Regions from separate parts of the Aquincola sp. J276 genome, predicted to be linked through region 1. Evidence: riboswitches for the same ligand, from Rfam matches in the RefSeq annotation. Region 1 holds a riboswitch; the other holds the start of a gene.
What was found. A riboswitch is a leader RNA that binds a small molecule or an ion and turns the genes downstream of it on or off. The one in region 1 is predicted to bind thiamine pyrophosphate.
Positions count from the first base shown of each region.

Region 2: it holds a riboswitch for thiamine pyrophosphate, as region 1 does, so the genes downstream of both, thiD (bifunctional hydroxymethylpyrimidine kinase/phosphomethylpyrimidine kinase) here and thiC (phosphomethylpyrimidine synthase ThiC) in region 1, are expected to answer to the same signal.

Region 1 covers NZ_JAJONC010000001.1:2,537,126-2,544,433, forward strand. Annotated here, with positions in the region: gene LRS14_RS11625 (NAD(P)/FAD-dependent oxidoreductase) at 1-1,611, shown strand, start outside; gene LRS14_RS11630 (OmpW family protein) at 1,613-2,218, opposite strand; gene thiC (phosphomethylpyrimidine synthase ThiC) at 2,387-4,237, opposite strand; TPP riboswitch at 4,314-4,418, opposite strand; gene LRS14_RS11640 (LLM class flavin-dependent oxidoreductase) at 4,508-5,494, shown strand; gene LRS14_RS11645 (MBL fold metallo-hydrolase) at 5,499-6,461, opposite strand; gene metW (methionine biosynthesis protein MetW) at 6,501-7,085, opposite strand; gene LRS14_RS11655 (homoserine O-acetyltransferase) at 7,082-7,308, opposite strand, start outside.
Region 2 covers NZ_JAJONC010000001.1:1,787,376-1,794,683, reverse strand. Annotated here, with positions in the region: gene LRS14_RS08140 (DNA topoisomerase IV subunit B) at 1-1,056, shown strand, start outside; tRNA gene LRS14_RS08135 (tRNA-Asn) at 1,152-1,227, opposite strand; gene LRS14_RS08130 (TonB-dependent siderophore receptor) at 1,264-3,201, opposite strand; TPP riboswitch at 3,462-3,564, opposite strand; TPP riboswitch at 3,625-3,720, shown strand; gene thiD (bifunctional hydroxymethylpyrimidine kinase/phosphomethylpyrimidine kinase) at 3,816-4,643, shown strand; gene LRS14_RS08120 (FAD-dependent oxidoreductase) at 4,640-5,683, shown strand; gene thiS (sulfur carrier protein ThiS) at 5,680-5,913, shown strand; gene LRS14_RS08110 (thiazole synthase) at 5,916-6,728, shown strand; gene LRS14_RS08105 (thiamine phosphate synthase) at 6,737-7,308, shown strand, end outside.

The DNA of each region.
Region 1 (7,308 bases):
GCACGGCTGGCCGACACCGCGCCCGCCCACTTCCGCATCGAAGGCGAGGCGAGCGAAGCCGGCGGCGTCATCGAAGCCTGGTTCACCTTCGAGACCGGCGTGGCCCGCGGCCGCGGCCACCTGCGGCTGAAGAACGGCCGTGCCTGGACGCTGCTCACCACCATGACCGAGCTCAAGGGCTTCGAGGAGAAGAAGGGCGAGCGCCGCATCGCCGGTGCGGAGCATGGCGCCCAGCCCGGCGGCCGCCAGAGCTGGCTGGAGCGCAAGCAGGCCCGCGAGGCGGCGCTGGGGTACACGGAGCAGCCGTACGTGGTGATCATCGGCGGCGGCCAGGGCGGCATTGGCCTGGCATCACGCCTGCGCCGGCTCGACGTGCCCACCATCGTGATCGAGAAGAACGCTCGGGCCGGCGACTCCTGGCGCAACCGCTACAAGTCGCTGTGCCTGCACGACCCCGTCTGGTACGACCACCTGCCCTACATGCCCTTCCCCGACGACTGGCCGGTGTTCGCGCCCAAGGACAAGATCGGCGACTGGCTGGAGATGTACACCAAGGTGATGGAGCTCAACTACTGGGGCTCCACCATCGCGAGGAAGGCGCGCTTCGACGAGGCCACGCAGACGTGGGAAGTGCAGGTGGAGCGCGAGGGCCAGCCGGTGACGCTGCGGCCGAAGCAGCTGGTGTTCGCGCTGGGCGTCTCGGGCTATGCCAACGTGCCGAAGATCCCTGGCGCCGAGACCTTCGAAGGCACGCAGCACCACTCCAGCCAGCACCCCGGCGGCGCAGCCTGGGCCGGCAAGCACGCGGTGGTGCTGGGCTCCAACAATTCGGCCCACGACATCTGCGCCGACCTGTGGGAAAACGGCGCCGACGTGACGATGATCCAGCGCTCGTCCACCCACATTGCGCCCTCGGCCTCCTTGATGGAGCTGGCGCTGGGCGGGCTGTATTCCGAGCAGGCGCTGAAGAACGGCATCAGCACCGACATGGCCGACCTGATCTTCGCCTCGGTGCCGTACAGGATCATGCACACCTTCCACATCCCCGTGTACGAGGAGATGAAGAAGCGCGACGCCGACCTGTATGCGCGGCTGGAGAAGGCCGGCTTCCTGCTGGACTTTGGCGAGGACGGCTCGGGCCTGTTCATGAAGTACCTGCGCCGCGGCTCGGGCTACTACATCGACGTGGGCGCGTCCGAACTGGTGGCCGATGGCCGCATCAAGCTGAGGAGCGGCGTCAACATCGAGCGCATCAACCCACGCTCGGTCACGCTGACCGACGGCACCGAGCTGCCGGCCGACCTGCTGGTGTACGCCACCGGCTACGGCTCGATGAACAACTGGCTGGCCGACCTGGTGTCACCCGAGGTGGCCGACCAGGTGGGCAAGTGCTGGGGCCTGGGCAGCGACACCACGAAAGACCCCGGCCCATGGGAAGGCGAGCTGCGCAACATGTGGAAGCCCACCGCGCAGCCGCAGATGTGGTTCCACGGCGGCAACCTGCACCAGTCGCGGCACTACTCGCAGTTCCTGGCGCTGCAGCTCAAGGCCCGCATGGAAGGCCTGCCCACCGAGGTGTACGGCCGGGAGGGGCCGCATCACCGGCGGTAGGTCAGAAGCGTTTGCCGAACCCGACCGAGAACAGCAGCGGGTCGACCTTGAAGCGGCCCAGGTCCGCACCGCCGGCGGATACGTCGGTGCGGATCTGCACCTTCTTCACGTCGACGTTGACGAGCCAGCCGTTGCCCACCGGCACGTCGACGCCGGCGCCCAGCGCCAGGCCCCAGCTGTTGCGGTCGATGTCCACGCCTGCAGGCAGGTCCAGGCTGGAGAAGCGGGTGTAGTTGATGCCCGCGCCCAGGTAGGGCCGGAAGCCGAGGCCGGTGAAGTGGTACTGAACGCTGAGCGTGGGCGGCAGGTGCTTCAGCGTGCCGATCTTGTCGCCGCCGGCGCGCAGGTCATGCTTCTGCGGGTAGGTCAGCACCAGCTCGGCCGCGATGTTGGGCGTGAAGAAGTAGGTGATGTCGACCTCGGGGAAGGTCTTGTTCTTCAGGCTCAGGTCGAGGCCAGTGCTGTCCTTGTCCGCCGAGTCGAGATGCAGCACGCGGCCACGCACGATCCAGTTGCCGGTGTCCTGCGCCTGGGCGGCAGCGGGCACGGCGGCGATCGTGAGGGTGGCAGCTGCGGCGAGCGCCAGCGCGTTCCAGCGCTTGTTCATGTGAGCTCCTTGAGGGATGTAGAGGGCCGGGCTTGTGCGGCCCGTGCCTCATTACCCCCGCGCGGTGGCGCACGCCCGTTTGAGCCAGCGCAAAGCCGCCACCCCGCCGTGCTGCACCGCCGCGGCCGCTTGATGCAGGTCAAGCACGCGGCTGCGGCGGCGTGGCGCTCAGCCCACGGGCTGGATGGGCACGTACAGCTCGCCGCCTGCGGCGCGGAACTCGGCCGACTTCTCGCCCATGCCCCGGGCCGCGAACTCGCGCACCTCCTGCGTGATCTTCATCGAGCAGAACTTGGGGCCGCACATGGAGCAGAAGTGGGCCACCTTGCTGGCGTCCTTGGGCAGCGTCTCGTCATGAAAGCTGCGGGCGGTGTCCGGGTCCAGGCCCAGGTTGAACTGGTCGGTCCAGCGGAACTCGAAGCGCGCCTTCGACAGCGCATCGTCGCGCGCCCGCGCCCCCGGATGGCCCTTGGCCACGTCGGCTGCATGCGCCGCGATCTTGTAGGCGACGATGCCCTGCTTGACGTCCTCCCGGTCGGGCAGGCCCAGGTGTTCCTTGGGCGTCACGTAGCACAGCATCGCGGTGCCCATCCAGCCGATCATCGCGGCACCGATGGCGCTGGCGATGTGATCGTAGCCCGGCGCGATGTCGATGGTCAGCGGGCCCAGCGTGTAGAACGGCGCCTCGTGGCAGTGCTTCAGCTGCTCGTCCATGTTGGCCTGGATCAGGTGCATCGGCACATGGCCCGGGCCTTCGATCATGGTCTGCACATCGTGCTGCCAGGCCAGCTTCGTCAGCTCGCCCAGCGTGCGCAGCTCGGCGAACTGCGCTTCGTCGTTGGCATCGGCGGCGCTGCCGGGGCGCAGGCCATCGCCCAGCGAGAAGCTCACGTCGTACGCCTTCATGATCTCGCAGATCTCCTCGAAGTGCGTGTACAGGAAGCTCTCCTGGTGGTGGGCGATGCACCACTTGGCCATGATCGACCCGCCGCGCGAGACGATGCCGGTGCGCCGCTGCGCCGTGAGGTGGATGAACGGCAGCCGCAGCCCGGCATGGATGGTGAAGTAGTCCACCCCCTGCTCGGCCTGCTCGATCAGCGTGTCGCGGTACAGCGCCCAGGTCAGGTCCTCGGCCACGCCGCCCACCTTCTCCAGCGCCTGGTAGATGGGCACGGTGCCGATGGGCACCGGGCTGTTGCGCAGGATCCAGTCGCGCGTGGTGTGGATGTGGCGGCCGGTGCTCAGGTCCATCACGTTGTCAGCGCCCCAGCGGATGGCCCACACCAGCTTCTCCACCTCTTCCTCGATGCTGCTGGTGACGGCCGAGTTGCCGATGTTGGCGTTGATCTTCACCTTGAAGTGGCGGCCGATGGCCATCGGCTCCACCTCGGGGTGGTTGATGTTGGCCGGGATGATGGCGCGGCCGCGGGCCACTTCGTCGCGCACGAATTCCGGCGTGATGACGGCGGGCAGCCGCGCGCCCATGCCGTTGCCGGCCAGGCGCTGCTCGCGCTGCGCATCGGCCAGGTACTCGGCCATCCACTCGCGCTTGCCGTTCTCGCGCAGGGCCACGTATTCCATCTCGGGCGTGACGATGCCGCGGCGGGCGTAATGCATCTGCGTGACGTTGGCACCGGACTTGGCGCGGCGCGGCGTGCGCTGCAGTGCCGCGGCCTCGGCGCGCAGCTGCGCGATGCGCGCGCTGTCGCGCTCGTCGTGCCGCAGGCCGTCGTCCAGGCCATGGCGCAGGCGGCCTGCATAGTGCTCGGTGCCGTCGCGTTCGCTGATCCATGCGCCGCGCACATCGGGCAGGCCGCGGCGCACGTCGATGAGGGCGGCGGGGTCGGTGTAGGGGCCGGAGGTGTCGTACAGCGAGACCACTTCGCCGTTGCTCAGGGCCACGTCGCGCACCGGCACGCGCAGGTCGGCGCGGCTGCCGGTGATCCAGGCCTTGGTGGAAGCGGGAAAGGGCTCGCGGGTGCGTTGCAGCAACTGCGCGAGTTGGTCGGGGGCGTTCATGCGGGTCTCCTTCGTGGCGTGGCGATGCATGCTCCGAAGGCCGGCCCGGCGCATGCCCCTCGAAGGCACGCACCCGTCCTGACACAACAGCTCTTCTTCCGCCGGTACTAACCGGTTCAAGTTCGCGGGTTCGGATTCACCATCTCAGCGGGCCTGTCGGCCTGCACCCCGGAGCGGGGGCGATTGTGGGAGGCCCGCGGCGCGGGTGTCAACGTGTTGCCCCTGCCGCCCACGGCGGCATGCGGGCGGTGATAGCGTGGCCGCATGAGCCTGCTGTTGTCCGCCCTCGACCAATCCGTTTCCCTTGCCGGCCATGGCGAAGACGCCGCCATCCGCGACACCGTGGGCCTGGCCACGCATTGCGAGGCCGAGGGCTACCACCGCTTCTGGCTCAGCGAGCACCATGCGCTGCCCACCATCATCGGCACCGCGCCCGAGGTGCTGATGGCCGCGGTGGCGGCCACCACGCAGCGCATCCGCATCGGCAGCGCGGGCGTGATGCTGCCGCACTACTCGGCCTTCAAGGTGGCCGAGCAGTTCCGCGTGCTGGAGGCGCTGGCCCCGGGCCGCATCGACCTGGGCGTGGGCCGCGCGCCCGGTGGCGACATGCGCACCGCGATGGCCCTCAATCCCAACGCCCATCATGCGGCCGAGCACTTCCCGCAGCAGGTGCGCGACCTGCAGGCCTGGACGGCCGGCCTGCCGCACAACGGCATCACCGCCCACCCGCGCGGCCCACATGCGCCGCAGGTGTGGATCCTGGGCAGCAGCGACTACGGCGCGCAGCTGGCGGCGCACTTCGGCCTGCCCTATGCCTTTGCCTACTTCTTCATGGACGGCCAGGGCGTGGAGCAGGCGCTGCGCCTGTACCGTGAGCTCTACCAACCCAGCGAACGCCATCCCGTGCCGCTGCCCACCATCTGCGTGTGGGCGCTGGCCGCGGACACCGAGGAAGAAGCCCGCCACCATGCGCTGAGCCGCGAGCGCTGGCGCGTGGACCGCGCGCGAGGCGTGCTGGGCCCGCTGCAACCGCCCGACGCCGTCGCCGCGCGCGGCTTCACCGAGGCCGAGATGGCCACGGTGGCGCCGATGCGCCGCAAGGCCTTCGTGGGCACCGGCGCGCAGGTGGCGGCGATGCTCAAGGACATCGCCGAGGAACTGCAGCTCGGCGAGATCGTCATCAACACCTGGGCCCACGACCCGCTGGTGCGCCGGCGCTCCTATTCGCTCATCGCCAAGGCGATGCGCGAAGGCTGATGCCTTACTTGTACGGCACGTAGTCGATCGGCACGAAGCGGTATCCACCCGCCTCGGGCCGCAGCCGGCCAATGCCCGGGAAGGGCAGATGCCCCGCGGCCACGAGGTAGCCGCCCTTGGCCGCGTCGGCATACGCATTGCGGCGTTCGCCCATCGCCGCCTTGCTGTCGGTGTCGAACTGGATGGTGACGTTGGGCTGCGCGAACTGCACCGCCGACACATGCATCAGGTCGCCCCACAGCACCAGCTTCTGGCCCCTGGATTCGACGGCATAGACGCTGTGGCCCGGCGTATGGCCATAGGCACGCAGCGCCCGGACGCCCGGCACCAGCTCGGTGTTGCCGTCGAAGGTCTTGAGTGCGCCTGCATCGGCGTACGGCTTGGCGGCGGCCATCGCGCCCTGGAAGAAGCCCTGCGCTTCCTTGGGCGCCTTGGCCATCTCCGCCTCGCTCAGCCAGTAGGCCGCGTCGCGCTGGTCCACGTGCAACGTGGCATTCGGAAAGGCCCGCTGGCCGGCGGCCATGGCACCGCCCACGTGGTCGGGATGCAGGTGGGTGATGAGCACCGCGTCCACCTGCTCGGGCTGGTAGCCGGCGGCCTTCAGGTTGGCCATCAGCTGGCCCAGCGACGGGCCGAACAGCCCGGCCGCGCCCGCGTCGATCAACACCAGCTGGCTGCCGGTGTTGATCAGGTAGCCGTTGACCGAGGTGCGCAGCGGATTGCTGGCAAAGGACTGCTTCATCAGCTTGTCCACCTGCGCCGGCTTGACGTTGGTGAGGAGCTGCTTGACGTCCAGGTCGATCGCGCCGTCGAACAGCGCGGTCACCTCGAAGTCGCCCAGCGCCATGCGGTAGAAGCCCGGTGCCTGGGTGCCCACCTGCGGCGCGGCGGCCTGGGCGGCGGTCGCGGCCAGCAGGCTGAGGCCGAGGGCGGCCTGACCGAGACGTTGACGGAATGCCTTGTTCATCGTTTCCTCCTGTGCAAAGGCGCAGGAGGTTACGACGAGTCAGGCCCGTTCGAACTTGAACACCGCCACGCTGGCCAGCAGGTTGGGCAGCCGGCGCACCGGCCGGCCGTGCTGGATGCCGAAGCTCTCGATCACCGACAGCCCGTTCTTGCGCGCCAGCACTTCGAAGTCGGCATAGGTGCCCACGCGGATGTTGGGCGTGTCGTACCACTCGTAAGGCAGCACCCGCGTCACCGGCATGCGGCCCGAGGCCACGCGGATGCGGTTGGGCCAGTGCGCGAAGTTGGGGAAGCTGACGATGCCGATGCGGCCCACGCGCGCGGTTTCCTGCAGCATCTTCTCGGTATTGCGCAGGTGCTGCAGGGTGTCCAGCTGCAGCACCACGTCGAAGGACTGGTCCTCGAACAGCGCCAGGCCCTCTTCCAGGTTGAGCTGCAGCACCTTCACGTCGCGGCGGATGCAGGCCGCGACCTTGGCATCGTCGATCTCCACGCCGAAGCCGCGGCACTGCTGATGCTCGCGCAGGTGCGCCAGCAGTGCGCCGTCGCCGCAGCCCAGGTCGAGCACGCGACTGCCCACCGGCACCAGCGACGCTATCGTCTCCATGTCCGCCCTGTCACTCATGCCGCGAACTCCTTGGCCACGTTGGCGAAGTAGGCGCGCAGCACGGCGTGGTAGCGCGGGTCTTCCAGCAGGAAGGCGTCGTGGCCGTGCGGTGCGTCGATCTCGGCGTAGCTGACGTCGCGCTGGTTGTCGACCAGGGCCTTGACGATCTCGCGCGAGCGGGCCGGCGAGAAGCGCCAGTCGGTGGTGAAGCTCACCAGCATGAACTTGGCCTGCGCGGCAG
Region 2 (7,308 bases), 750 kb from region 1:
GGCTTCATCGAGATGCATTCGCTGATGCCCAAGGGCGTGAAGCTGATGCCCGAGGACGTGTTCTCGCGCGCGAGCTTCGTGCTGTCGGCCAAGGTGCTCGACCCGCAGTTCCAGGGCCAGATCAAGGAGCGCTTGAACAGCCGCGACGCGCTGCGGCTGGTGTCGGCCTTCACCAAGCCGGCGCTGGAGCTGTGGCTCAACCAGCATGTGGCCCACGGCAAGCGCCTGGCCGAGCTGGTGATCAAGCAGGCGCAGACCCGCCAGCGCGCCAGCCAGAAGGTGGAAAAGCGCAAGGGCTCCGGCGTGGCCGTGCTGCCGGGCAAGCTCACCGATTGCGAGAGCCGCGACCTGGCGCTCAACGAGGTGTTTCTGGTGGAGGGCGACTCCGCCGGCGGCAGCGCCAAGATGGGCCGCGACAAGGAGACGCAGGCTGTGCTGCCGCTGCGCGGCAAGGTGCTGAATGCGTGGGAGGTGGAGCGCGACCGGCTCTTTGCCAACAACGAGATCCACGACATCGCGGTGGCCATCGGCGTGGACCCGCACGGGCCCAATGACACGCCGGACCTGTCGGGCCTGCGCTACGGCAAGGTGTGCATCCTCAGCGATGCAGACGTCGACGGCTCGCACATCCAGGTGCTGCTGCTGACGCTGTTCTTCCGGCACTTCCCCAAGCTGATCGAGCGCGGCCACATCTACATCGCCAAGCCGCCGCTGTTCCGCATCGACGCACCGGCGCGCGGCAAAAAGCCCGCGGCCAAGATCTACGCGCTGGACGAAGGCGAGCAGGTCGCCGCACTGGACAAGCTGCGCAAGGAAGGCGCGCGCGAGGGCAGCTGGACGATCAGCCGCTTCAAGGGCCTGGGCGAGATGAGCGCCGAGCAGCTGTGGGACACCACGCTCAACCCCGACACGCGCCGCCTGCTGCGGGTGGACTTCGGTGCGCTGGACTTCGGCAGCACGGTGCAGTCGCTCACCAAGCTGATGGGCAAGGGCGAAGCCGCGGCGCGTCGTGAGCTGATGGAGCTGCGCGGCGACGACGTGGAAGTGGACGTGTGACGTCGCGTTTGAACTGCGCTGCCGGACCGCGCAGGTTCGGCGGCCGGGCAAAGAAAAAGGCCTTGCATCGCTGCAAGGCCTTCTTCTTCTGTTCTTGGCTCCCCGACCTGGGCTCGAACCAGGGACCTACGGATTAACAGTCCGGCGCTCTACCGACTGAGCTATCGGGGAACAGAGCCTCGCAGTATAGCGAGTTTTTTGGCTACGTCAAAGGTCTAGCTGGATGGATGCGCGAAAAGTCCTGGGCGCCAGCGGATACAGGTACGCGTGGCCGAACTGGAAGGGCGATTCGCGCCAGGCGCGCTTGTCGCCCACGTTGTCTACGCCCACGCGCCAGGTGAGCTGGCTGCGCGACAGACGCTGCACGTAGCGCGCACCGAGGTTCACCGTCGTCCAGCCCGGAATGGCGATGCTGTTGTCGTCCAGCACCATCTTGTCCGCCTCGTGCACCAGGCCGGCCTGCAGCTGCAGGCCGGGCAGTGCCGCGGGGGCATAGCTGCCCGCAAGGCGGAAGGAGCGCGGCGGCACGTTGGTGGGGCGGTTGCCGTTCAAGCTGTCATCGCTGCTGTTGCGCAGCCGGGCCTGCAGCCACATCGCGCTGCCGCGCAGCTGCCAGGGCCCATGGCTCCAGCCGAGCGCCGCTTCCAGGCCGCGGTGGCGGGCGCTGCCGTCGGGGCGGCGCAGGCACTGGTCATTGGCATCGCACAGGTCGGCGGCCCGCGGGCGGTCGATCTGGAAGGCCACCAGCGAGGCGCTGACGTCATCGCGCTCGTGCTTGATACCCAGCTCGGTCTGCCGGCTCTTGAGCGCCGGCAGCGCCTGTCCTGCGTTGACGTAGAAGCTGCGGTTGGGCACCACGTCGGACTCCAGGCCCTGGCCCCAACTTGCATAGACAACCGTGGCCGGCGTCCACTGCCAGCTGGCGGCCAGCCAGGGCAGGGTCTCGCTCTGGCCGTAGCCGGTGGCGCGCGAGCCGTCGGTGCGCACGCTGTCGCGGTGCAGCCGCGTGTGCCGCAGGCCGGCCCACAGCCGCCAGTCGGCCGACAGCTGCACCATGTCGCGCAGGTACAGCTCGGTGCTGCGTTCGTCGCGCTCGGTGTTCTCGTCGGTCAGCTCGGGCGCAGGCTCGGTCACCGCCGTGCCGTCGATGTGGCCGGTGCCGGTGTAGTTGTAGGCCTGGCCCTGGGCGCGGCTCTTGAAGCGGGTGAACAGCACGCCGGTGCTGAACTGGTGGCGCAGGCCGGCCAGCACCGGGCTGCCGGCCAGTGAGAAGTCCAGTGCATCGCTGCGGCGGCGTTCGTTGTCGCTGCGGAAGTCGTAGAGGTCGAAGCTGCCGTCGCTGCAATAGCGGTCGTAGCGGTCTTCGGCGCTGCAGCCGTAGGGATAGGCCAGCCGGTCGTCGGTGCTCAGGTGCTGCGTCATGCCGTGCGCGGTGAAGCGCCAGCCCGAGCCCAGCTGCTGCTGCAGCCGCAGCGATGCGGTGTTGCCCTCCATCACCACCGGCAGCGACCAGGGCTGGTTGTTGAGGTTGGTGCGTGGGTCGATGCGTCGTGCCGAGGGCAGGCTGTCGCCCAACAGGCTGAAGCCGGGCACGCTGGGCTGGCTCTGGCGGGAATGCTCGAACTCGGCCTCCACCAGCGTGCCCGGTGCGATGCGCCAATCGCCGGCCACGGCCAGCTGGCGGCGATGACCTTCGAGCGAGCGCACCTGCGGGTCGAGATGGTCGTAGGCCGCATTGACGCGCAGGCCGAAGGCTTCGTGCGCGCCGAAGCGCTGGCTGAGGTCGGTGGCCACGCCGATGCTGCCCTGCTCACGCCACTCCAGGGAGGCGCTGCGCACCGCGGCGTCCGGCCGCTTGACCACGAAGTTCACCAGGCCGCCCGGCGCGCTGGTGCCGGCCTGGATGCCGCTGGTGCCCTTGAACACCTCGATGCGCTCCTTGTTGGCCATGCCGATGCTGGTCTCGGCATTGATGGGCAGGCCGTCGCGGCGGTAGTTGAAGCGGTTGTCCAGCGTGTAGCCCCGCACGGAGAGGAAGCTCCAGTAGCCGTCGGAGTTGTAGGCATCGGACAGGCTGGCATCCAGCCGGGTGATGTCGGACAGGCGCTCGACGCCGGCGTCCAGCAGCGCGGTGCCGCCCAGCACGGTGCCGGCAAAGGGGGGCCCTGGACAAGGGCAGCTCGCCGAAGCCGCCGATGCCCGGCGCGGCCTGCAGCGTGCGGCCGGTGATCTCCACCGTCTGCGCGGCCTGCTGGGCCCAGGCCGGCAGGCCGAGCACGCAGGCGGCGGCGGCCGCCAGCGAGTGGAGGGAAAAGCGGAACGGTGCGGAAGCCATCGTGGTCTCGGGTCGATGGCAGGGCGGCAAAGCGGAGGCTGCATGCGGCACCGCGGGCGGCGGTGCGGCGGACCAGGTCCGTCGGCTTCCCTGCGCGAGGATTACCTCAATCAGGTTCAAAGGGACTGTCTCAGTCGGCCCGCTTGCGCAGGCCAACACCCCCAGCGAAGTGCCGCAGGCCCTGAGGCCGCGGCGGGGGCGATTCTAGGGCGCGCCGTTCCGTGGCCATAATTGGCGCTTGCTAGGGGTGTCGTGCGACGCACGACTGAGAAACACCCTTTGAACCTGAACTGGGTCATGCCAGCGGAGGGAAGCAGCACCGGCCCCAGGGCGGTCACTCTTCTTCCGGCGCGCGTGCCCGCTCATGCGAAGGAAGCTGCGATGACCACCGAATCCGCCGCCCCCCGCCTGCCGCTATGCCCGGGTGCTGACCATCGCCGGCTCCGACAGCGGCGGCGGCGCCGGCATCCAGGCCGACCTCAAGACCTTTGCCGCGCTGGGCTGCTACGGCAGCAGCGCGATCACTGCCATCACCGCGCAGAACACGCTGGGTGTGCGCGCCATCCATGCGGTGCCGACGGAGGTGCTGGCCGCGCAGATCGACGCGGTGGCCGAGGACATCGGCTGCGACGCGGTGAAGATCGGCATGCTGCATTCGGCCGCCACCGTGCAGTGCGTGGCCGCAGCGATCGACCGCCACGGCCTGCGGCCGGTGGTGCTGGACCCGGTGATGATCGCCACCAGCGGCGCAGCCTTGATCGATGCCGCCGCGGTGCAGGTGATCGTGCAGGCGCTGTTCCCCCGGGTGGCGCTCGTCACGCCCAACCTGGACGAGGCCGCGCTGCTGCTGGGCCGCGCCATCGTGTCGGTGGACGAGCTGGACGGCGCGGCCAATGCCCTGCTGGAGCTGGGCGCGCAGGCGGTGCTGCTGAAGGGCGGGCACCTGCCGGGCGACACGGTCGTGGACGTGCTGAAGTCCCGCGAAGGCCTGCATCGGCGCTTCCAGGCGCCGCGCCTGCACAGCCGCAACCTGCACGGCACCGGCTGCACCTTGTCCTCCGCCGTGGCGGCGGCGCTGGCACTGGGCCAGCCGATGGCCGATGCGGTGGCTGCCGCACACGCCTACGTGCAGCAGGCCCTGCGGCACGGCGCGGCGGTGCGCACCGGTGCGGGCAACGGGCCGCTCAACCATGGCCATGCACCGCGGCCCGTGCAGCTGCGGCCGCTGGCCGGCGAGGGGCGGGCGGCATGAGTCGCGTCGGGATCGCCGGGGCCGGCTTGCTGGGCCGCCTGCTGGCCTGGCGGCTGGCGGCTGCCGGCCACGAGGTGCAGGTGTTCGATCCCGCAGCGGGCCCGGACGACCGCACGCCGCCGCAGGCGGTCGGCTGGACCGCGGCCGGCATGCTGAGCCCCATCGCCGAGCTGGAAACGGCCGACCTGCGCACTGCGCAACGGGGCTGGCGTTCGCTGGACCTCTGGGCGCGGTGGCTGCCGCAGTTGTCCAGGCAAGTTCACTTCCGGCGCGAAGGCAGCCTGCTGCTGGCCCATCGCGGCGATGCCGGCAGCGCCCAGCGGCTGCTGGCGGTGCTGCTGGCCAAGGCAGCCGGCCGGGCCGACCAGCCGCAGCCGCGGCCGTTGTCGGCGGCCGAGCTGGCCGCGCTGGAGCCTGCGGTGCACGGCCCCGCGCTGGCCTGGCTGTTGCCGGGTGAAGGCCAGCTGCACTGCGTGCAGGCGATGCAGGCCCTGGCGCACGAGGCCACGGGGCAAGGCGTGCGCTGGCATTGGCGCATGCCGGTGCAGCAGGTGGATGCCGGCCGGCTGGATGGCCAGGCCTACGACCATGTGTTCGACGTGCGCGGCCTGGGGGCGCGGCCGCAGCTGCCGGTGCGCGGCGTGCGGGGCGAGCTGCTGTGGGTGCAGGCGCGGGGCCTGGTGCTGCACCGGCCGCTGCGCCTGCTGCATCCGCGCTGGCGGGTCTACCTGGTGCCGCGGCCTGACGACATCGTGCTGGTGGGCGCCACCGAGGTGGAGTCGGAAGACCGATCGCCCATCTCGGTGCGCAGCCTGCTGGGCCTGTTGAGCGCGGCGCACAGCGTGCTGCCGGAGCTGGCCGAGGGCCGGGTGCTGCACATGGAGACCAACCTGCGCCCCGCCTTGCCCGACAACCTGCCGCAGCTGCAGGTGGCGGCGGGCCTCACCCGCATCAACGGCCTGTTCCGCCATGGCTGGCTGCTGGCACCGGCCCTGGTGGAAGAGGCGCTGGCCGCCAGCGGCTTGCGGGAGGCGGCATGAACGCCCGTGCCGACGCTTCCGACGACGCCATCCCCGTGCAGGTGGCCGGCCAGCACCTGCAGCTGCCCGCCGGCTGCACGCTGGCCCAGCTGATCGAACGCCTGGGCCATGCGCCGCAGGACGTGGCCACCGCGGTCAACGGCGGCTTCGTGCCGCGGGATGCGCGGGCCGGCCACCGGCTGCAGCCCGGGGACCAGGTGCATTGCTTCAAACCCATCGTGGGAGGTTGATCGTGTCAAGCATTTCGAACCACAGCGCCGAGCAGGACGATTTCGTGCTGGCCGGCGTGCCGCTGCGCAGCCGCTTCCTGCTGGGCACGGCCGGCTATCCGTCGCCGCAGGTGCTGCAGCAGGCCATCGCGGCTTCCGGCGCGCAGGTGGTGACGGTGGGGCTCAAGCGCGAACTGGCCGGCGATGCCGGTGCGCACGGCGGCTTCATCGACATCATCCGCGCCAGCGGTGCGCGGCTGCTGCCCAACACCGCCGGCTGTCGCAGCGCGCGCGAGGCCATCATGCTGGCGCACATGGCGCGCGAGCTGCTGGGCACGCACTGGATCAAGCTCGAGGTGGTGGGCGACGAGCACACGCTGCAGCCCGATCCCTTCGAGCTGGTGACGGCCGCAGCGCAGCTGGTGATCGACGGCTTCGAGGTCTTCCCGTACTGCACCGACGACCTGGTGACCTGCCAGCGGCTGATGGACGCCGGCTGCAGCATCCTCATGCCGTGGGGCGCGCCCATCGGCTCGGCGCAGGGCCTGCTCAACCCGTGGGCGCTGCGCACCCTGCGCGCCCGCCTGCCGCAGGCCACGCTGATCGTCGATGCCGGCCTGGGGGCGCCCTCGCATGCGGCGCAGGCCATGGAGCTGGGCTTCAATGCGGTGCTGCTCAATTCGGCGGTGGCCCATGCGGGCGATCCGGTGCGCATGGCCGCGGCCTTCCGCCACGCGGTGCAGGCCGGGCGGCTGGGCCATGGGGCTGGCCTCGTGGCGGCGCAGGACATGGCCGTGGCCAGCACGCCCGTGGGCGGCCGGCCCTTCGAGCTGTGAGCCGCGCCATGCAGGACCCGGTGTCCGAGGCCTTCGGCGTGCAGGCCGCCAGCGCGCTGCAGGCTGCGCAGCAGCTGGGCTTCGTCGATGCCGAGGCGCAGGTGCTGGCCGACATGTTCGAGGCCCAGCGGCGCCGGCTGCCGGCCGGTGCACCGCTGTCCGGCTTCGCGCTGCAGGCCGACAACCTGCCGGTCAAGCGGCCCTTCGAGGGCTTCGCGCCGCTGCGGCAGCGCGCCATGGGGCTGTATGCCATCGTGCACAGTGCCGACTGGGTGGCGCGCGTGCTGGCGGCCGGCATCCGCACGGTGCAGCTGCGCATCAAGCAGGCCGACGTGGCCCTGCTGCGGCAGGAGATCCGTGCCAGCGTGCAGGCCGCGGCAGCGGTGGATGCGCAGCTCTTCATCAACGACCATTGGCGCCTGGCCATCGAGCAGGGCGCGTACGGCGTGCACCTGGGGCAGGAAGACCTGGACGATGCCGACCTGCAAGCGATCCGCGCCGCCGGCCTGCGGCTGGGCATCAGCACGCACTGCTACGTGGAGGTGTGCCGCGCCTGGGCGCTGCGGCCCAGCTACATCGC